DNA from 2 places in the Mesorhizobium sp. WSM4983 genome. Region 1 is predicted to be linked to the other one. Evidence: riboswitches for the same ligand, from Rfam matches in the RefSeq annotation. Region 1 holds a riboswitch; the other holds the start of a gene.

Evidence for each region. A riboswitch is a leader RNA that binds a small molecule or an ion and turns the genes downstream of it on or off. The one in region 1 is predicted to bind S-adenosylmethionine.
Region 2: linked by a shared signal. The riboswitch ahead of metX (homoserine O-acetyltransferase MetX) and the one ahead of P9254_RS20260 (O-succinylhomoserine sulfhydrylase) in region 1 are both predicted to bind S-adenosylmethionine.

What each region holds. Positions count from the first base shown of each region.
Region 1 is NZ_JARTVM010000007.1:219,718-230,500, reverse strand. It holds gene P9254_RS20270 (ABC transporter substrate-binding protein) at 1-92, opposite strand, end outside; gene P9254_RS20265 (2'-deoxycytidine 5'-triphosphate deaminase) at 175-1,269, opposite strand; SAM riboswitch at 1,405-1,482, shown strand; gene P9254_RS20260 (O-succinylhomoserine sulfhydrylase) at 1,539-2,729, shown strand; gene P9254_RS20255 (ceramide glucosyltransferase) at 2,771-3,916, opposite strand; gene apaG (Co2+/Mg2+ efflux protein ApaG) at 4,135-4,527, shown strand; gene P9254_RS20245 (Hsp33 family molecular chaperone) at 4,580-5,611, opposite strand; gene argF (ornithine carbamoyltransferase) at 5,720-6,631, opposite strand; gene P9254_RS20235 (aspartate aminotransferase family protein) at 6,647-7,846, opposite strand; gene P9254_RS20230 (GcrA family cell cycle regulator) at 8,204-8,722, shown strand; gene P9254_RS20225 (magnesium and cobalt transport protein CorA) at 8,832-9,842, opposite strand; gene phoU (phosphate signaling complex protein PhoU) at 9,964-10,689, opposite strand.
Region 2 is NZ_JARTVM010000002.1:425,233-436,015, forward strand. It holds gene P9254_RS09310 (DUF2125 domain-containing protein) at 1-373, shown strand, start outside; partial or broken gene P9254_RS09315 (sugar kinase) at 381-1,293, shown strand; gene P9254_RS09320 (prephenate/arogenate dehydrogenase family protein) at 1,290-2,216, opposite strand; gene hisC (histidinol-phosphate transaminase) at 2,235-3,338, opposite strand; SAM riboswitch at 3,475-3,552, shown strand; gene metX (homoserine O-acetyltransferase MetX) at 3,643-4,812, shown strand; gene metW (methionine biosynthesis protein MetW) at 4,901-5,515, shown strand; gene P9254_RS09340 (Stf0 family sulfotransferase) at 5,464-6,282, shown strand; gene P9254_RS09345 (glycosyltransferase) at 6,398-7,387, shown strand; gene P9254_RS09350 (glycosyltransferase family 2 protein) at 7,589-8,524, shown strand; gene P9254_RS09355 (DUF1194 domain-containing protein) at 8,568-9,365, opposite strand; gene P9254_RS09360 (ABC transporter ATP-binding protein/permease) at 9,417-10,783, opposite strand, start outside.

The DNA of each region.
Region 1 (10,783 bases):
ATCTTGATCTTTTCGGCCGCGTCTACCGAACCGACGCCGAGCGCCAGCATGGCGGCGGCCGCAGCCGACAGGATCCATCTGGATATCTGCATTTTCATCCCCTTGGGTTCAGGTGCTACATGCTCAGACGCAGCCAAGCACGGCGCGCGAGGCCGGGCAAGCACAGCCTGGCGATCAGCGCGCGGCGCGAAAATGCTTGGAGAGCTTCAGCCCCTGCGCCTGATAGTTGGAACCCAGCTCGCTGCCATAGAGCGCCTGCGGCCGCTTCAGCATATGCTCGTAGACGAGGCGGCCTACGATCTGGCCGTGGTCGAGGATGAACGGCACCTCGTGGCTGCGCACTTCAAGCACCGCGCGGCTGCCGCTGCCGCCGGCGGCGGAATGGCCGAAGCCCGGGTCGAAAAAGCCGGCATAGTGGACGCGGAACTCGCCGACCAGCGGATCGAAAGGCGTCATCTCGGCGGCATAGAGCGGCGGCACGTGCACGGCTTCGCGAGAGACCAGGATGTAGAACTCGTCCGGGTCGAGCACGAGCTCGCCGGCCCCGCTCTTGTAGAGCGGTTCCCAGAAGTCGACCACATCCTGAGCGGCGCGCTTGTCGACGTCGACGAGGCCGGTGTGGTGCTTGCCGCGATAGCCGACCAGGCCGTCCTTGTCGCCGTCGAGATCGATAGAGAGCGCAATGCCGCCGCCGGAGATGTTGGGCGGCTCGGTCGCAACCAGCATCTCGGCGTGATGGAGGTCACGCAACTCATTCTCCGACAGCACGGCATTGCCGGTGCGGAAGCGGATCTGCGACAGGCGCGAGCCGGCGCGCACGACGATCGGGAAGGTGCGCGGGCTGACCTCGAGATAGAGCGGGCCATGATAGCCGGCGGCGATCTTATCGAACTCATGGCCGCGGTCGGTCATGACACGCGTGAAAATGTCGAGCCGTCCGGTCGAGCTCTTCGGGTTGGCCGAAGCCGAGACTTCCGCCGGCAGCGCCAGGCTTTCCTGCAGCGGCACGATGTAGACGCAGCCCGTCTCCAGCACCGCGCCCTCGGCAAGGTTGATCTCATGCAGCTTCAGCCGGTCCAGCTTGTCGGCCACCAGATGATCGGGACCGGGCAGAAAGGAAGCCCGCACGCGAAAGGCCTTGTCGCTAAGTCTGAGATCGAGGCTGGCCGGCTGGATCTGGTTGGTGTCGAGCGCGCGCGGCGACTTCAGCGCGCCCGACTGGAAGAGCGCCGCGATGTCCTGATCCGGAAGAATGCCTGTCTGCCGCAATGTCTGGCTCCGGGCGAAGTCATTGTCGTCGCAGTTTCCTGTCGCAAAACCGCGGGACACTTTTGCGGAGGCTGCCTGGTACAACCCTCTTAATCAAGCCGGCAATTGACGCAAGCGCGGGCGAGGTCTAAAGGGTCGTTATCCCGTGGTGATTTGGCCGGTCGGCTTGCAGCCACGTTAAACAAGTCGCTAAAGGACCGTCGGGCCGCAAGGCCGTATGGACCGGTTGCGACGTCGCGGCCGGTTTTTTTGTGTTTGGAAGCAGGGCGATGACCAAGACGCGTAACTGGAAACCTCAGACGGCACTCGTGCATGGCGGGACGCTGCGTTCCGGCTTCGGCGAGACCGCCGAGGCGATGTATCTCACCCAGGGCTATGTCTACGAGACGGCCCAGGCAGCGGAGGCCCGCTTCAAGGGCGAGGAACCCGGCTTCATCTATTCGCGCTACGCCAACCCGACCGTCGATATGTTCGAGAAGCGCATGTGCGCGCTGGAAGGCGCGGAAGACGCACGTGCAACCGCTTCCGGCATGGCCGCCGTGTCCGCCGCCCTGCTCTGCAGCGTCAAGGCCGGCGATCACATCGTTGCGGCGCGAGCCCTGTTCGGTTCCTGCCGCTGGGTAGTCGAGACGCTGGCGCCGCGCTATGGCATCGAGGCAACGCTGATCGACGGCACCGACATTGCCAATTGGGAAAAAGCGGTCAGGCCGAACACCAAGCTGTTCTTCCTGGAAAGTCCGACCAACCCGACGTTGGAAGTGGTCGATATCGCCGCTGTCGCCGCTTTAGCAAATTCGATCGGCGCACGCGTGATCGTCGACAACGTCTTTGCCACGCCGCTGCAGCAGAAGCCGCTGCAGCTCGGCGCCCATATCGTGGTCTACTCGGCGACCAAGCACATCGACGGACAAGGCCGCTGCCTCGGCGGCGTCATCCTGTCGGACAAGAAGTGGATCGACGAGAACCTGCACGATTATTTCCGGCACACCGGCCCGAGCCTGTCCCCATTCAACGCATGGACGCTGCTGAAAGGCCTCGAGACGCTCCCGCTGCGCGTGCGCCACCAGACCGAAAGCGCCGGCAAGATCGCGGACTTCCTGGCTGGCCGGCCGGAGATCGCCCGCGTCATCTATCCGGGCCGGGCCGACCATCCCCAGGCGGATATCGTCAGGAAGCAGATGTCGGGCGGCTCGACGCTGATCTGCCTCTACGTCAAGGGCGGCAAGCAGGCGGCCTTCGCCTTGCAGAACGCGCTCGACATCGTGCTGATCTCGAACAACCTCGGCGACGCAAAGAGCCTGATCACGCATCCGGCGACGACGACGCACAAAAACCTCACTGACGAGGCCCGCGCCGAGCTCGGCATCGGACCAGGCACGCTCAGGCTCTCCGTCGGGCTGGAGGATACCGACGACCTGCTCGCCGACATCGAACAGGCGCTGAAGGCGGCGAAGGAATGAACCGCCACGGCGGCAAAGAGGGCGCTTGAGCCGCAGCCGGCTCAAGCAATCTCTTCGAGTTCAGTCATCCCGCTGTTGCGGATGGTCATTGCGTTGCCACGCCATTCGACGGCCCCGCCAAGCCAGCCGCGCGCCCAGATGGCGGGAAGCATCGCGTCGCGCACGATCATCGCGGTGACGCTGCGCGGCGACAGATGCCAGCCCTTGGACCAGGCGAGCATGCATTCGGGCACATAGGCGATCGCCAGCACGCAGAGCGCGGTCGTGGGCAGGCTGACACCGGCGCTTGCCGCCGCGATCAGCGCCAGAAGCAGTGGCGCGACCACACCGGTCAGGATTTCGGGCGCGAAGAACAATGGGAAGGTGACGCGGCGCAGCCGCGCCCAGCGCGCCTGGCGCGACCAGATTTCGGCGAGCGTGCGCTGGCCGAGCGGCTGCTCGAAGGGCGCGGCCACGAGATTGACCCGAAGGCCAAGGCTGTTGACCAGCTTGGTCGCCGCCGCGTCCTCGGCGATTTCGGCGGCCAAAGCCTGGATGCCGCCATTTGCATCCAGCATCGGCTTGTTCCACAGCATGCTCTTGCCCTGGGCGAAGCCAAGGCCGAGCGCTTCGCCGGCATATTGCCAGCGCGCCTGCAGCGTGTTGAGGAAGACGCATTCGACTTCGGCCCAGAAACCGTCCGGCCGCGAGCCGATCGGCGTCGAGCAGACGAGGCCGGTGTCCGGTCCCCAGGCCGCCATCAGATGCTGGACATAGCCCTTGGGCATCAGCACGTTGGAATCGGCGAGGATCACCCAGTCGTGCCGCGCCGCCTGCCAGCCCTTGATGCAGTTGTTGAGCTTGGGATTGGCGCTGATCCTGTCATCGCCGACGAGGAGCCGCGCCGGAACATTCGGAAATCGCGCGATGGCGGCGTTGATCAGCTTGACCACGGGATCTTCGGCGTGCGCGACGCAGAAGATCATTTCGTAGCGCGGCCAATCGAGCGAGAAGGCGCGGTCGAGCGTCTCCTGCGTGAACGGCTCCACGCCGCGCGACGGCACGACGATCGAGACAGGCGGCTGTTTGCTGGAAGGCGGAGGAATGACCCGCCTGGGCTTCAGCCGCGACGATGCGAGCAGGATGCTGGCAAGGTTGGAAAAAAGAAGGGCCGAGGAAGCAAAGGCGGCTGCGAGGGTCAGTTCCATCGAGATCTGGTCACTCCGGAAAGGCCGCCCGCGGCCGTTTCATCACTCGACAAAGCGCCCGAGTCGCCCGCACGGTTTGTGCACACCAACATTGTCATGTGTCACTTAAATGACATTGTTTGTCGGCACTTGCGGTGGAAAAGCCGGCAGGCTGGCGACGCTGCGGAGGTAGAACCGCGAAGCGCGCTAAAATGTTCCCTGCGGCACCGGAGTGGCTCATGTATCGCGCCGTGACGCGCAACATCGAAGTGCAGGTCAGGCCGTTCTATCTGGAGGACCGTTCCGATCCGTCCGAGAACCGTTATGTATGGGGCTACCAGGTGACGATCGACAACCGGTCGGACGAGTTCGTGCAGCTTCTGTCGCGCTACTGGCACATCACCGACGGGCGTGGCCGAGTCGAAGAGGTGCGCGGCGAGGGCGTGGTCGGCGACCAGCCGGAGCTCAACCCCGGCGACAGCTATCAGTACACGTCGGGATGCCCGCTCTCGACGCCATCCGGCATCATGGTCGGCCACTACACGATGCGCAACGGTCGCGGCGAAACGTTCGATATCGCCATTCCGGCTTTCTCGCTCGATATGCCGGGAACGAAAAGGACGGTGAATTAAAGAACTCGAGTTCCCCGCCTCCGCAAAGCGGGGGCGAGGAACCGGAGCTTTCTCACTCCGCCGCAAACTCCGCCGGATCGAAGTCGTACTGCGTCGAGCAGAACTCGCAAGCGACATGGATGCCGCCGTCCTCGGTCGAGTCCCTGATCTCCTCGGCCGAAAAGCCTTCGAGAATGCCTCGGATTTTGTCGCGCGAGCAGGAGCACTGATCGGCGACCGGCACACCGCGGAGGACGCGCACGCCGTGCTCGTGGAACAGCCGGTAGAGCAGCCGCTCGGCGCCCACCGTCGGATCGATGAGCTCGGTCGGCTCGATGGTGCCGAGCAGCGCCAAGAGTTCCCGCCAGGAATTGTCGGCCGGTTCGTGCGTCACGTCTCGTGGATCGCCATCCCCGCCCGAAATGTCGGGCACGCGCATGCGTTCGGGCGCCTGCGGCAGGAACTGCGCCAGGATACCGCCGGCGCGCCATTGCTCGCGGGCCCCGCCCGGGCCCGGGGTCACCAGCTTCGCAACCGACATCCTCAGATCGGTCGGGATCTGCTCCGACTGGCGGAAATAGGTGCGCGCGGCTTCTTCCAGCGATGTGCCGTCGAGTTGGACGATGCCCTGATAGCGCTGCGTGTGCGCGCCTTGATCGATGGTCAGGGCCAGGACGCCGGTGCCGAGCAGCTTCTCCTGCGAGATCTCGCCCGAGGCAATCAGTGCCTGCAGCCGGTCGGCGTCGAAGCGCGCATAGGCGCGCAACGAATGCGGCGTGGTGAAGTCTGCCACCAGCATGTCGACCGGTCCGTCGGTGCGGGTCTGCAGGATGAACTTGCCCTCGAATTTCAGCGACGTGCCGAGCAGCACGGTGAGCACGCAGGCCTCCGCCAGCAGGCGCGCGACCGGCTCGGGATAATCGTGACGGCTGAGAATGGCGTCGAGCATCGGCCCGAGCTGCACGGTGCGGCCGCGCACATCCAGGGGCGCTACTTCGTAAGGCACGACATGGTCGTCGCCTGCGAAGCCGAATTCGCCGAGTTTGGGTTGATGCTCAGCCAAGGAAAGCGTTTCCAGCATGACAAAACTCCGGGGCGCATCCATCCCGCTTTCCAGGCGGCATGGGTCGAAGCGCGTTCGATTTCAGTGATGGCCCGCAAATAGGCATCACACATCCCCGGATCAAGTTGGCGCGGATCAAGTCGACCCCGGTCAAGCGCCCAGGCACCAGGCCAGCACCGCCTTCTGGGCGTGCAGCCGGTTCTCGGCCTCGTCGAAGACCACCGAATGCGGTCCGTCGATCACCTCGTCGGTGACCTCCTCGCCGCGATGCGCAGGCAGGCAGTGCATGAAAAGCGCGTCGGACTTCGCCCTCGCCATCAGCGCGGCGTTGACCTGGTAGGGCAGGAAGACGTTATGGCCGCGGGCGCGATGCTCCTGGCCCATCGATACCCAGCTGTCGGTGACGACGCAATCGGCCTGGTCGACGGCCTCTTCGGCCGAGCCGGCAAACCGCACCTTGCCGCCATTGGCCTTCGCCCAGTCGACATATTTCTCGAACGGCTCGCTGCCCTCCGGCACGGCGACATTGAGGTTGAAGCGGAACCGCGCCGAGGCTTCTAGAAGCGAGTGCAGCACATTGTTGCCGTCACCTGTCCAGGCGAAGGTCTTGCCGGCCACCGGACCGCGATGCTCCTCATAGGTCATGATGTCGGCCATCAGCTGGCAGGGATGGGTATCGTCGGTCAGCCCATTGATCACCGGCACGGTCGCGTTTTCGGTGAGTTCCAGCAACCGGTCATGCGAGGTGGTGCGGATCATGATGGCATCGACATAGCGCGACAGCACCTTGGCGGTGTCGGTGATGGTTTCAGAACGGCCGAGCTGCATCTCGGTGCCGGTCAGCATGATGGTCTCGCCGCCGAGTTGGCGCATGCCGACGTCGAAGGAAACGCGCGTGCGCGTCGAAGGCTTGTCGAAGATCATCGCCAGCACCTTGCCCTCGAGCGGCTTCGAACGCTCGCCGGCCTTGAGCCTGGTCTTTCGCGCCATCGCATCGTCCAGCATGATGCGCAGATCGCCTGCGGAAACGGCGGACAGATCGGTGAAGTGACGAACGCTCATCGGCAGATTCCAGAACTACTTCGCGGCTTCGGCCGCGATCGCGTCGGTCAGGCCCTTGGCGCCCGACCGAATGCGCTTCAGCGCCTCGCCGATCTCCTCGTCGGTGACGGTGAGCGGCGGCAAAAGCCGAATGACGTTGTCGCCCGCCGGCACCGCAAGCAAGTGCTGGTCGCGCAGCGCCATGTTAACCTTGGCGTTGGGCATGGCACATTTCAGCCCAAGCATCAGGCCGGTGCCCCGGATGCCTTCGATGACCTCGGGAAATTCGTCGCCGACCGCCGCCAGTCCCTGCTTCAGCAGCAACGCCTTGCGCTGAACGTCCTCGAGGAAGCCGTCGGCCAGCACGACGTCGAGCACGGCATTGCCCACCGCCATCGCCAGCGGATTGCCGCCAAAAGTGGTGCCGTGCACGCCGGCCGTCATGCCGGCCGCCGCTTCGTCGGTCGCGAGGCAGGCACCCATCGGAAACCCGCCGCCGATGCCCTTGGCGATCGCCATCAGGTCAGGCGTGACGCCCGCCCACTCATGCGCGAACAGCTTGCCGGTGCGCCCGATGCCGCACTGGACCTCGTCGAAGATCAGAAGCAGGCCGTGCCGGTCACAGAGCTGCCGAAGCCGCTTCAACGACTGCGTCGGCACCGGGCGGATGCCGCCCTCGCCCTGCACCGGTTCGATCAGGATAGCCGCGGTTTCCGGTGTGATCGCCTTCTCGGCGGCATCGATATCGTCGAACGCGACCTGGTCGAAGCCCTCGACCTTCGGACCGAAACCCTCGAGATATTTGTACTGACCGCCGGCGGCGATCGTCGCCAGCGTGCGGCCGTGGAAGGCGCCCTCGAAAGTGATGATGCGGAAACGCTCCGGATGGCCTTTGACGAACTGATAGCGCCTGGCCGACTTGATGGCGCATTCCAGAGCCTCGGCGCCCGAATTGGTGAAGAACACCTTGTCGGCGAAGGTTGCATCGACCAGCCTTTCGCCCAGCCGGCGCTGCTCCGGGATCTCGTAGAGATTGGAGACGTGCCACAGCTTGGCCGCCTGCCCGGTGAGCGCCGCGACCAGATGCGGATGGCTGTGGCCCAGCGAGTTCACGGCGATGCCGCCGGCGAAGTCGAGATATCGCTCGCCCTTGTCGGTGACCAGCCAGGTCCCCTCCCCGCGGTCGAAGGCCAGGGGTGCGCGAGCAAAAGTCTCGTAAAGCGCCGAACCGCTCATTATATGCGTCTCCGGAACCGGAAATCAAAAAAGCCGCCAATGCGGCGGCCTTTGCGGCTTATCATGTTTTTCGGCCATGAAGTCAACGAAAAGGTCGCGCAGAAGCGCGCGGCAAGGCTCCAGCGCCACGCCGGCCCATCAGCGGTTGGGCAAGTTGGGGAAAACCGTAAAAACCGAATCGGTGTTGCCCTGGGGACTCTTGTCACCGAGTCAGCGCATAAGGTAATTGTAGTCGAGAAATAACTAGATTTCGTGCGGCGGATCTAATCACCCGGTACATGTGGTGTCGTTTGCCCGGCGAGAGCCGGCTCGGGAAAGGATTCTGACCGCCGCACGCCTCAGCAGGAGCGCGGTCTCATGAACTGGACTGACGAGCGAGTCGAACTTCTCAGGAAATTGTGGTCGGAGGGTCTCAGCGCCAGCCAGATCGCCGCGCAGCTCGGCGGTGTGAGCCGCAATGCCGTCATCGGCAAGGTGCATCGCCTGAAACTGTCGGGCCGCGGCCGCGCGACCGCGGCGCCGGCACGGCAGAAGAAGGCCACGCAGGGCGCCTCGATGCAGAAGTCCGTGGCTCGTGCCGCCAGCGCAGCCCGTCATGTGACGGCCTCCATCGGCGCGACCGCTCTGCAGGTGCAGTTCGAGGCGGAGCCGGTGGCGCGGCACTATATCCGCCCGGTCGAGAACGTTGTCGTGCCAATCTCGCGCAACCTGCAGCTCGTCGAGCTGACCGAGCGCACCTGCAAATGGCCCAACGGCGATCCGCTGTCGGAAGACTTCAGCTTCTGCGGCAACGACGCTGGCGAAACCGGGCCGTACTGCAAATACCATGCAAGGGTGGCGTTCCAGCCGGCGGCGGAAAGGCGCAGAAGCCGCTAAGCGAATAGCGAATAGCGAATAGCGAATAGCGAACGAAATAGGAATAACATCGGTATTCGAGTCCGGTACAAGCTTCTTTATCGCTATTGGCTACTCCCTATTCGCTATTTCACAGCCATCCATTCTTCCTGAACCGCCAATACAGGAACGCGCAGATCAGCGCGATGGCGGCCAGGACTGTCGGGTAGCCGTATTCCATCTTCAGTTCAGGCATGTCGTCGAAATTCATGCCGTAAATGCCGGCGAAGGCCGTGGGCACCGCCAGGATGGCCGCCCATGAGGCCAGCTTCTTGGAGATCGCCGTTTCCTGGCTCTGTCCGACCAGAAGGCTTGCCTCGAAGGCGAAGGCGAGCACCTCGCGCAGGCTGTCGATCTTTTCCTGCACGGTGCGGATGTGGTCCGTCACGTCGCGGAACAGCGGATGCATGGCGGCATGGATCTGCGGCAGCTCGGCGCTGGTCAGCCGCCGGCAGACCTCGACCAGCGGCAGCGCCGCGTTGCGCAGCCTGAGCAGATCGCGGCGCAGCATGTAGAGCCGCTCGATGTCGCCACCGCTCATCGGCTTCAGCAGCACCTTGTCCTCGATCTGCTCGACCTCGTCCTCGATCTGCTCGAGCACAGGCATGTAGTTGTCGACGATGAAGTCGAGAATTGCATAGAGGACGAAATCCTCGCCCTTGGCGAGCGAGGACGGGCAGCTTTCCCAGTGCTGGCGCACCGCGGCGTAAGAGGTCGACGGGCCGTGCCTGACGCTGACGATATAGCCGGTGCCGACGAAGAGATGCGTCTCGCCGAAGGTGACGCGGCCATCGATCAGTTGCGCTGTGCGGGCGACGATGAACAAGGCATCGCCATACTGTTCGATTTTCGGCCGCTGATGCGGGTGTTCTGCGTCTTCGATCGCCAGATCATGCAGGTGGAACTGCGCCTGCACCCTAAGCAGCAGGTTGCGGTCCGGCTCGAGCAGGCCGATCCAGACGACATGGCCGGGCTTTGCCGCCCATATTCCGGCCTCTTCGATCGTAATGTCGGCGACGCGCTTGCCGGCGGAATAGACGCTGGACGCAACAATGCCGGATGTCGGCTGCGGGGCCGCGGTCAGGTTTCGAACTTGCTCCATCGCAAAACCTCCCGAGACGGCGACTGACAAAACTGCTGCACCTGGAGGAGCTTAGCCTAAATTAGAAAGCCGTTCGAGTGGCCGCCCTTCACTTGGCCGATCTTGGGTCGCCGATACCGCGTCACCCGGCCGATAGTGGGCCAGGCAACACCACCTGGTCGGTCTTGTCGCCCTTCGGCCGCTCGGCCGGCATCTGGTCGCCGGTGACGATGTAATAGATGGTTTCGGCGATGTTGGTGGCGTGGTCGCCGATCCGCTCGATGTTCTTGGCGCAGAACAGCAAGTGGGTGCAGGGGGTGATGTTGCGCGGATCTTCCATCATATAGGTCAGAAGTTCACGGAACAGCGAAGTGTACATGGCGTCGATCTGGTCGTCGCGGTCGCGCACGAAGCCGATCTTCTCGACCGAGCGCGAGGCATAGACGTCGAGCACTTCCTTAAGCTGCGTCAACGCCAGATCGGCTAGCGCCTTGAGGCCGCGGAAGAGGCTGCTCGGCTGGCGGCCGTCAATGACCGCCGCGACGCGCTTGGCGACGTTCTTGCCGAGATCGCCGACGCGCTCGATGTCGGCCGAGATGCGGATGGCGCCGACGATCTCGCGCAGGTCCGTCGCCATCGGCTGGCGCCTGGCGATGATGACGATCGCCTTGTCGTCGATCTCGCGCTGTCCCTCGTCGAGAACGAGATCGTCCTGGATGACTTTCTGTGCCAAACCCGGATCGGCGTTCACGAGGGCCGCGATAGCCTGCTCGACCATGCGCTCGGCATGCCCGCCCATGGCGGCGATGCGCTTCGACAGGAATTTCAGTTCTTCGTCATAGGCACTGACAATGTGGACGGACTGCATCGATATGCCTTCTCGGTTCCTGCCGGCTGGTGCGTTCCCTCAATCTGCCGCTGATACGCGAGCCGGATGACAGAAAAAAGAAAATGCCGGTTGC
Region 2 (10,783 bases), on a different contig from region 1:
CGACGGCGCCGGCGAAGCGACAGTGAAGAACGGCGTCGCGCTGATTAAGGCGCCGCCGAAAAGCCTGCGCGGCCAGTCGGTCGAGATTGCCAGCCTCGACGTGTCATCGGGCACGGCGCGCGTAACTGTGTCCGGGCCGATCTCGATCGACGCCGACGGCCTGATCGATGCAAATCTGTCGATCAAGCTGAAGGACCCAAAGGCCGTAGCGGCGATCCTCGCCGGCGCCATTCCCGAGCACAAGAGCGAGATCGAGCAGGGTTTTGCCGGCATTGCCATGCTCGGCAACCAACCGTCCATGCCGCTCAAGATCGTGAAGGGTAAAGCTTCGCTTGGCTTCATCCCGCTCGGCAAGATCAAGCCGGTCGATTGAGACTGCGATGGCCGGACCGATCAAACTGCTCAGCGTCGGCGCGTTCACCCTCGACACGATCCTGCGTGTCGAGACGCTGCCCGCGCATCAGGGCAAGTTCATCGCCAGCGACGGTGTCCAGATCGCCTCCGGCATGGCGACGAGTGCGGCCTGCGCCGCGCATCGCCTCGGCGCCGATGTGTCGCTTTGGGCGAGCGCGGGAGACGATGCGGTCGGCGACCGGCTGATTGCCGAGATCGAGGCGGAAGGCGTCGATTGCAGCCTGGTCCGCCGCGTCGCCGGCGCGCGCTCCGCGCTGGCCGCGATCCTGGTGGATGCCCATGGCGAGCGCATCATCGTGCCCTTCTATGACAGCAGGGCGCAAGCCGATCCCGACACGCTGCCGCTTGCCGAACTTTCCGCCCTCGACGCCGTGCTGGTGGACGGCCGCGCGGGACGCCGGCCGTCCGGCGATCCTCGACGCCGACACCGCGCCGATCGACGTGCTCGAGCGGCTTTTGCCGTTGGCCTCGCACATCGTCGCCTCGGAGCCGGCGGCGCGGATCGTCTGCGGCCATGCGCTCGATCCGGAAAGCGCATGCGCCGATCTCGCCTCGCGCACCGACGCCTTCGTCGCGGTGACGGGCGGCGCTGCCGGAACCTGGTGGCATGATCGGGGAACCGGTCGCGTCCGGCATGTCGAGGCGCCGAAGGTCAAGGCGGTCGACACGCTCGCCGCCGGCGACGTCTTCCACGGCGCCTTCGCCGTCGGCCTTGCCGAAGCCATGCCGTCCGAGCAGGCGCTGCGCTTTGCCAGCGCCGCCGCCGCGCTTAAATGCCTGCGCTTCGGCGGCCGGCTCGGCGCTCCGGACAGAGCCGAGACAATGGCCATGATGGCGGCGCACTGGCCCCCATCGGGACAGATCGAGCAGAAGGCCTAGGGCTTGGCCCCCGGGTGCTCCACGGCCTGACGGCCGAAATCCGGCACATCGATATCCTGGCCGGCCTCGATGATCGAGCGGCGGATGGCGCGCGTGCGGGTGAACAGGTCGAACAGCTTTTCGCCGTCGCCCCAGCGGATCGCTCGCTGCAACGAGGCCAGATCCTCCGAGAAGCGCGCCAGCATTTCCAGGATCGCGTCCTTGTTGTGCAGGCACACGTCCCGCCACATGGTCGGGTCGGAAGCGGCCAGTCGGGTAAAGTCGCGAAAACCGGAAGCGGAGTATTTGATGACTTCCGTCTTGGTCACCGATTCCAGGTCGTCGGCGGTGCCGACGATGTTGTAGGCGATGATATGCGGCAGATGCGAGACGATGGCCAAGGTCATGTCGTGATGCTGCGGGTCCATCGTGTCGATGTTGGAGCCGCAGCGCCGCCAGAATTCGGAGAGCTTTTCCAGCGCCTCCGGATCCGTGCCCGGCAGCGGCGTGAAGATGCACCAGCGGTTGTCGAAGAGATCGGCGAAGCCGGCATCCGGCCCGGACTTTTCCGTGCCCGCCAGCGGGTGCCCGGGGATGAAATGCACACCGACGGGCACATGCGGCTGCATTTGCGCGATCACCGAAGCTTTGGTTGAGCCGACATCGGTGAGGATCGCGCCTTTCTTCAGCGCCGGCGCGATCTCGGCCGCGACCTCGCCGGACGAGCCGACCGGAACCGAGACGATGACGAGATCCGCGTCGCGCACCGCGTCTTCGGCCTCGGTCGTGTAGGAATCGCCGAGACCCAGTTCCTCGGCGCGCTTGAGCGTCGATTGGCTGCGCGTAGCGACAGCGATGTGCCGCGCCAGGCCTTCCCGGCGGATGACGCGGGCCAGCGACGAACCGATCAGGCCGATGCCGACCAGCGCTATTCTTCCGAACATCGGTGCTGTCATGGTGCTTCAGCTTTTCAGAAATGTCTTGAGCGCCTCGACGACGCCGCGATTGGCCTCCTCGATGCCGATGCTCATGCGCAGCGCGTTGGGAAAGCCGTAGCCGGTGACGCGCCGCAGGATGTAGCCGCGCGCGCTGAGATAGTCGTCCGCGGCCGCTGCCGAATGCTTTTTGTTGTCGGGGAAGTGGATCAGCACGAAATTGCCGACGCTGGGCGTCACGCGCAGCCCGAGCCCGGTCAACTCCTCGCTGACCCAGGCAAGCCACTTCTCGTTATGCGCCACGCTGCGCTCGACATGGGCGCGGTCGCGGATGGCCGCGATGCCAGCCTCGATCGCGGTTGCATTGACGTTGAAGGGCCCGCGCACCCGGTTGATGGCATCGACGATATGCGCCGGTCCGTACATCCAGCCGATGCGTGCGCCGCCGAGGCCGAGCTTGGAGAAGGTACGGGTCATGACCACGTTCTCCGAGCTCCCGGCCAGCTCGATGCCGGCTTCATAGTCGTTGCGCCGCACATATTCGGCATAGGCCGCGTCGAGCACCAGGAGCACGCTCTTGGGCAGTCCGGCATGCAGCCGGCGCACCTCCTGGAACGGCACGTAAGTGCCGGTCGGATTGTTGGGGTTGGCGAGGAACACGATCCGCGTCGCCGGCGTCACCGCGGCGAGGATTGCGTCGATGTCGGCGCGCTCGTCCGTCTCCTTGACCGCCACCGGCTTGGCGCCGGCGGCTTGGATATAGATCTTGTAAACCATGAAGGCGTGTTCGGTGAACACGGCCTCGTCTCCCGGCGCGAGATAGGTCTGCGCCAGCAGCCCCAGGATCTCGTCGGAGCCATTGGAGCAGACGATGTTTGCCGGATTGAGGCCGTACACATCGGCGATCGCCTCGCGCAGCCGGCGGGCGGAGCCGTCGGGATAAACGTCCAATTTGGCAGCCACCTCCCGGGCGGCCTCGATCGCCTTCGGCGAGGGCCCGAGCGGATTCTCATTGGACGACAGCTTGTAGACCTTCGTCACGCCGGCCGGCGCGGTACTTTTTCCCGGCACATAGGCCTCGATGTCCATGATGCCCGCGCGGGGCGTCGGACGTGGCTGATCCTGCTTCATGTCACAAATCCGTCGAGAGGCCCTGGTTCGAGGCCGCAGCGGAAATACAGGCGGTGGCCCCGAATGTCGAGGGGCCGGCGCGCTCGCGCGTAGGCAGACCGTTGACGAAGCGCGGCGCTGGCCCTAGAAGAACAGCCGGATCTCCCGTGGTGATTTGGCCGGTCGGCTTGCAGCCACGTTAAACAATTCGCTAAAGGGCCGTTTGCAACCTGTAACCGGCTTTGCGAAGGCAGGCCGGTTTTTTGTTGTCCGTTGCCGGCCGGACGCCGTATCGCGAGATCGATGCGACTGGATGGGGAATGCAATGGCCGCTCAGCGCGCTCCAAGGACCAACCACGAGGCCGACCAACCGTCGAGCCCGGTGTTGCAGTTCGGTCCCGACAAGCCGCTAAAACTCGATGCGGGCACCGTGCTGTCGCCGTTCCAGGTCGCTTACCAGACCTACGGCGCCCTCAACGACGCCCGCTCCAACGCCATCCTCGTCTGCCACGCGCTGACCGGCGACCAGCATGTCGCCAGCACCAACCCGGTGACCGGCAAGCCGGGCTGGTGGGAGGTGCTGATCGGCCCCGGCAGGATCATCGACACCAGCCGCTTTTTTGTCATTTGCGCCAACGTCATCGGCGGCTGCCTCGGCTCCACCGGCCCGGCCTCGACCGATCCGGCGACAGGCAGGCCCTATGGGCTCGACCTGCCGATCATCACCATCCGCGACATGGTGCGGGCGCAGCTGATGCTGGTCGATCATTTCGGCATCGAGAAGCTGTTCTGCGTGCTCGGCGGCTCGATGGGCGGCATGCAGGTGCTGCAATGGGCCGCAAGCTACCCGGAACGCGTCTTCTCCGCGTTGCCGATCGCCACCGGCGCCCGCCATTCCTCGCAGAACATCGCCTTCCACGAGGTCGGGCGGCAGGCTGTCATGGCCGATCCGGACTGGCACGGCGGCAAATATCTCGATTTCGGCAGGCGGCCGGAAAAGGGGCTCGCCGTGGCGCGCATGGCCGCGCACATCACTTACCTCTCGGAAGCAGCGCTGCACCGCAAGTTCGGCCGCAACCTGCAGGATCGCGAGGCGCTGACCTTCGGCTTCGACGCCGATTTCCAGATCGAAAGCTATCTGCGCCATCAAGGCATGACCTTCGTCGACCGCTTCGACGCCAACTCCTACCTCTATCTGACCCGCGCTATGGACTATTTCGACCTCGCCGCCGACCACGGCGGACGGCTGGCGGATGCCTTCGCCGGCACCAAGACACGCTTCTGCCTCGTGTCGTTCACAAGCGACTGGCTGTTCCCGACCGAGGAAAGCCGCTCGATCGTGCATGCGCTGAACGCCGCCGGCGCGTCCGTCTCCTTCGTCGAGATCGAGACCGATCGCGGCCATGACGCTTTCCTGCTCGACGAACCGGAATTGTTCGCGGCCATCAACGGCTTCATAGCCTCGGCCGCGCGCGCAAGGGGGCTCAGCCTATGAGTGGCGCGCGATCTCTGTGTCCTGGCCGCACTTCTGAGACGCCGAGATTCCCATTGGCTGCAAATGCTCAAAGGCCGGAGGTGTGCCCATGAGCGTTAATCGCGCTCAGCGCGTCGACCTCGAAGTCGTCACCGATCTCATCCCGCCGCATTCGCGCGTGCTCGATGTCGGCTCCGGCGATGGCGTGCTTCTGGAGGTTCTGCAGGCGACCAAGCAGGTTGATGGCCGCGGCCTGGAGCTGTCACAGCGCGGCGTCAACGAATGCGTGGCGCGCGGCCTTTCCGTCGTCCAGGGCGATGCCGACAAGGACCTCGAATTCTACCCCGACAAAGGTTTTGATTTCGTCGTCCTGTCGCAAACGCTGCAGGCGACCCGCAACCCGAAACTTGTGCTCGACGAGCTGCTTCGGATCGGCAACCGCGCGATCGTCTCCTTCCCCAATTTCGGCCATTGGCGCGTGCGCTTCTCGCTGCTGATCAAGGGCAGGATGCCGGTCACCAAGGACCTGCCCTATTCCTGGTACGACACGCCGAACATCCACTTCTGCACCATTCGCGACTTCGTCAATCTGTGCGAAGAGCTCGGCGCGACGGTCGAGAAGGCGACCGCGCTCGACGCCAACGGCCAGAAGATCGGCCTGTCGATGCCCTGGTGGTTCTGGAACTTCTTCGGCCAGCAGGCGGTGTTCTTGCTGAAACGATGATCTCGCTCGATCTCTTTCGACGCCGGCCGGCCGTGGTTCAAATCCCGTCGGAAATTCTGTCGGAGATAAGCACAGGGATTCTTGTGTGCACTTCGCCGCGTACCGGCAGCAATCATCTTGCAGGACTGATGGCTTCCGCCGGGCTGGGCAATCCACTGGAGTGGTTTGGCGGGCGCCGGCTGCTCGAACAGCCAGGCTATCCGCGCGATGCCAGAGGGCAGCTTCTGAGGGCGCTGACGGAAGGACGGTCCTCTTCCGGAATCTACGCGATCAAGCTTTTTGCGAGTCAATTCGCTCAAGTTGCCAAGAAGGTGAACCTCCCCGCCAGTCTTCCCAACCTTCACTATGTGCGCCTGACGCGCAGCGATTTGCTGGGTCAGGCGATCTCATGGGCGCGTGCGCGCCAAACCCGCAGATTCCGCTCTAGCGAGGTCAATCGCGCATCCCCACGCTATGACGGCGAGGCTATCGCCGAATCGCTCGAAAAGATTCTGATGGAAAATCTGGCCTGGGACGGGTGGTTCGCGAAAAACGGGCTGTCCTTTCTTGCGCTAACTTACGAGCAGGTCCAGCAAAACCCGAGAGGAAGCCTCGAGAAAATTGCCCAGTTGGCCGGGGTCGAGCCTGTCTGGGGAACGAATCTCGGATCAGGTCTCGAAATCCAGCGCGACGCGACCAATGACGAATGGAGAAAACGTTTCCTGTCTGAATATGCCGACCCGTCGAGCTTCCCGCACAGAAAAAAGCGCGGGTTCCTGAAGATCTAGAAAGAATCATGCGATTGAAGCGCAAACTTGCAAATAGAATGGCACCGAGAATCGTTTGACGGCATACCCCGCAGGGCTATAGCGACTGTACCGGCAAAACTGGTGGTGATTATCTATGGCTGAACACCCGATCTATTCGATCGTCATGGAGATGGAGAACGCCAAATCCATCGACTGGAACGAGATCGGCCTGGGGCTGAAGTCACTGGCGCGCGAAATCGCGGCTGTTTCCGCTAGCGGTTTTACAAAGCCAAAAGTTGTCGTGTCGCATGGCGGGCCCGATTCGGACGGCAGCTTGCTGCAAGCGAGCATTGAAGCTGAAGCGCCTGAATTGATGCAGGTTGCCGACCTGACAATCACAGCTTGCCCCGACGGTCGGTATTACGAACTCAAGAACAACGGCGTGCTTTTGACCGAAGGAGACATCGTCGTTTTCCTGGATTCGGACACGGTCCCTCAGCCAGGTTGGCTTTCAAATCTGCTGCAGCCGTTTCAACAGCCGCAAACCGTCTGCGTGAACGGCCATACCTATCTGTCCTATGACGACTTCTTCTCGAGAACCTTCGCCTTGATCTGGTTCTTCCCGATGGCCCGCGGAGATGAAAGATTCGCCTCGAAGCGGGCGATCAATGCCAACAATGTCGCCTTCCGGCGCCATTGGATCGTCAACCACCCTTTCCCGGCACATAACGGCTTCAAGGTGTCCTGCACGCTGCTGATGCACCAGCTTCGGCGCGAGGGCCACAAGATCGTCAACGTCGATGCGCGCGTTTACCACTACTCTCCGCGTGGCTGGCGGTTCTTCTATTGGCGCGCGTTGGTGACCGGCAGGGACGCCGACCGCAAGTTCGTCGCGCTTCATGCCCCCAGTCGCAGCCAGCGGATCGTCAAGTCGTTCAGTCGCTGGTGGACCATGTCGTGGCGCACGACGCGACGCGTGCTCAGCCACGCGCCGCAAACGGGTATGCCTCTTTGGCAGATCCCGTTTTCACTGGTGGTGGGCCTGGCTTTTTATACCCTGGCATTTCTTGGTCATTTCAGCCTCGCTGCCGGTCTCGTAAGCGACGAAATCGAAACCGTGCCTGACTATGTCGGGCATAGTTGAAGGATAAACCGCCGCGAAGTGTTGCTTTCAAACCGCATAACTTTGAGGAAACATGCTCTGAACTTGACCCCGATGCGACACCTCAGGTGACATAGGCGGCTCTTTTCTGTAGCGTTTGCCGAATCCATCCGGGGGCGGACATGGAGGCAGGTTGTGCCAGTATCTTACGGTCATCGTTTATCTGCCCATAACGAAAGTTAGATGCCGACTGCCTCCGACCCAGCTCCGCTGATCACCGTGATCACGCCGACGCACAACCGGCGAAGCCAGGTCGTGCGCGCGGTGGAAAGTGTTCTTGCCCAGACACTTACCCGCTTCGAGCACATTGTTGTCGACGACGGTTCGACCGACGGAACGGCCTTGGCGCTGGCCGAGATTCGCGATCCCAGACTGATCTATGTCGGCGCGAAATGGCGCGGCGCCAATGCCGCGCGCAACGCGGGCATCGAGCGCGCGCGGGCGCCGATCGTGACCTTTCTTGATTCGGACGATGTCTATCTGCCGGACCGCCTCGACCGGACGCTGTCGCACTTCGACAGGAACCCCTCGCTCGAAGTGCTGATCAGTTCCTTCATCTCGGTCAAGGGCGGCCGCAGCACCAAATGCATCAATCGTCAGGCCTTGCTCGACAAGAGCAGGCTGCAGCGCGCCCTGGTCTCGCAGACGATCTTCATCGCTGGCTCGGCGATCACCGCCCGGCACGAATCGCTGCTTGCGATCGGCGGCTTTGACAGCGATATCACGCGCATGCAGGACCGCGAATTGCTGCTGCGTTTTGCCAACCGCAGCGGCGCCTTGCTGTCGGATGATATCGACTGGAAGAAATACAATTCGGAAAATTCGATCTCCGGCCGGCGCGACGGCTATGTCGAGGCCTACGCCAACCTGATCGGCAAACATCCTTATATTGCCGACCGCTATCCCGACGTGCCGCCCTATATGATCGCGCGGCAGATCATCGCCGACATATTGAAGGGGAGGCTGCCACAGGCCTTTTCGGGCTATCTCGCCAATCGGTCGTCAAAGGCGCTCGGCTACTCGCCGACCGAACTGCTGCGCGGCTATGTCGTCGGCCGGCGCTGGCGCCGCGATTGCTATGACGAGTTCCGCGCCAAATACGGCGCCAGAGCGGCCTGAGGCACAGCGCGGCGCTCTGGCCGAAACAGTGCAAATTGGGACCTCACCGATCCAGCTCCGGAAAATACGGATCGGAAAACCGCTGCCGCAGCCGTTCGCCAAGCAGGCAGTCGGTCGGCGCCTCCGCGTCGACGCGGATGCTTCCGGCGTCGCCGATCCCGCTCACCTCCTGGATCAGCTTGCGGCGGATAGCCGTCGAGAATTCCGACGCCGCATAGATCGGCAACACGAACGAACCGGGGCCGCCGGTGACGCAATCGGCATAGTAACGGTCGAGACGAATGACGCTCGGCGACGGACTGATCAGGATCGGCAGGCCGTTGACCACGATGCCTTTGGCCAAAGCCGCATCACGGATCATCGCGACGGGCAGCCCGGCATTGTTGGGCCCGTCCCCCGATATGTCGATGACCCGGCGCGGCGCCGAGTAGCTGTTTTTCTCCAGAAGTCCGGCGCCGAATCCGAGAGCGCCTGAAATCGACGTGCCGCGAAAGCTCCGGAACGGACGACCCGCGATGGTGTCGGCGAAGGCGTTGGCGCTGTCCGCGCCGTCGATCACTTGCCAGCCGATCACGCCGTCGTCGCGCACGACGCCCGCCCATTCGAAATAGGCGAGCGCGATGCGGCCCCTCGGGCCCGAGCGCGCGGCGCTGATGAAGTCGGGATGGCGCAGCGCCTCGACATAGCCGGCGCGCTGCAGGGCGAACTCTTCTTCGTCCATCGATTGCGAGATGTCGACGGCCAGCACGAGTTCCACATCGACGGCAGTGCCTCCGATCGCAGGCATTGGCGCTGCCTCGGCGCAGGCAAGGCATGCAAGCAGGCTGAACAGCTTGAGCATGGCAGGCTCCACCACGCCGGGATTCTTCCCGGCGATCGCGGCGAAATAAAGCTATTTCTTGGCGCGCGCGGCAACAGGCGGGGGTTCGATCGCCCCGGCGCGGAGACGGGCCGGCTTCAGCGCCGATCCGCTGCTGTCCTTGACGATGGTGAGCGCGCGCGGGAGGAACTGGTTGTTGTGCAGACCGCGCCCGATATTGAGGATAGCGGCGTGCGGCAGTCTGGCCTGCAGCATCGCCAGCACGCGCCGAAGCGTGGCGCCGTCGAACGTATCCAGCGCTTCGTCGATGATCACCCATTTCGGCTTCCTCAGCGCCAGCCGGGCGAAGGCGAGTAGCCGCTGCTCATCGTCGGCCAGCTCATGCTCCCAGCGCGCCGAGCGGTCGAGCTGGAACGAGAGGCGCTCGAGGCCGACTTCACCGAGCACGGCGGAAATCTCGTCGTCGTCGATCTTGGTGCCTTCGGCATGGTTGAGCACGTCGCGCAGCGTGCCGAGCGGGAAATAGGGGGTGCGCGGCACGAAGAACGGTGTCTCTCCGGCCGGCATGCCAATGCGGCCGCCGCCCCATGGCCAGAGGCCGGCGATCGCGCGGAAGAACAGCGTCTTGCCGGCGCGCGGATCGCCGGTGATCATGACGCGCTCGCCGGCCTTTATCTCGACCTCCGTCTCCGCAAGCCTGGTGCAGCCGTCGGGCGAGGCGACTTCGAGCTTGTCGAATGTCAGTGTGCCATTTGCGTTTTCGCCGAACGCGATGCGCTTTTCCTTGGCATGCAGGATGTCCGTTTCGCCGAGCGCGATGCGAAAGTCGGCAACGCGCATCAGCGTTGCCCGCCAATCGGCGATGGCGCCGATGTTGTTGATGAACCAGCGTAGCGAGGAATTCACCTGGTTGAAGGCGCCGACGGCCATCATCAAACCGCCGAAGCTGATGTCGCCCGCGAAATAGACCGGTGCGGCGACCAGAATCGGCGCCACCACGGTGATCCAGCCATAGGCGTCGGTAACCCAGGACAGGTTGATCTGGGCGCTGTAGATGCGCCGCATGGCGTCGAGCACGCCGCCGAGGTCGAGCTCGAGCTGCCGCCTGGCGTCCGCCTCGCCATGGGCGAGCGCGATGGCGTCGACATTCTCGTTGACGCGGACCACGGAGGAGCGCAGCACGGCCTCGCGCGTGTAGCGATCGCTGTTGAAGCGGATCAGCGGCCGGCCTACCAGCCAGCTCAGCCAGGAGGCGATGCCGGCATAAAGGATCGCCGCCCAGACCATGTAGCCCGGTATTTCCAGCGAATGGCCGCCGACATGGAAGACGAAGCCGGAAGAGAGCTCCCACAGCACGCCGATGAAGGATACAAGCAGGATGAAGGATTGCAGCAGGCCGACGCCGAGATCGGTCGACAGGTCGGAGAGATGCCCCGCGT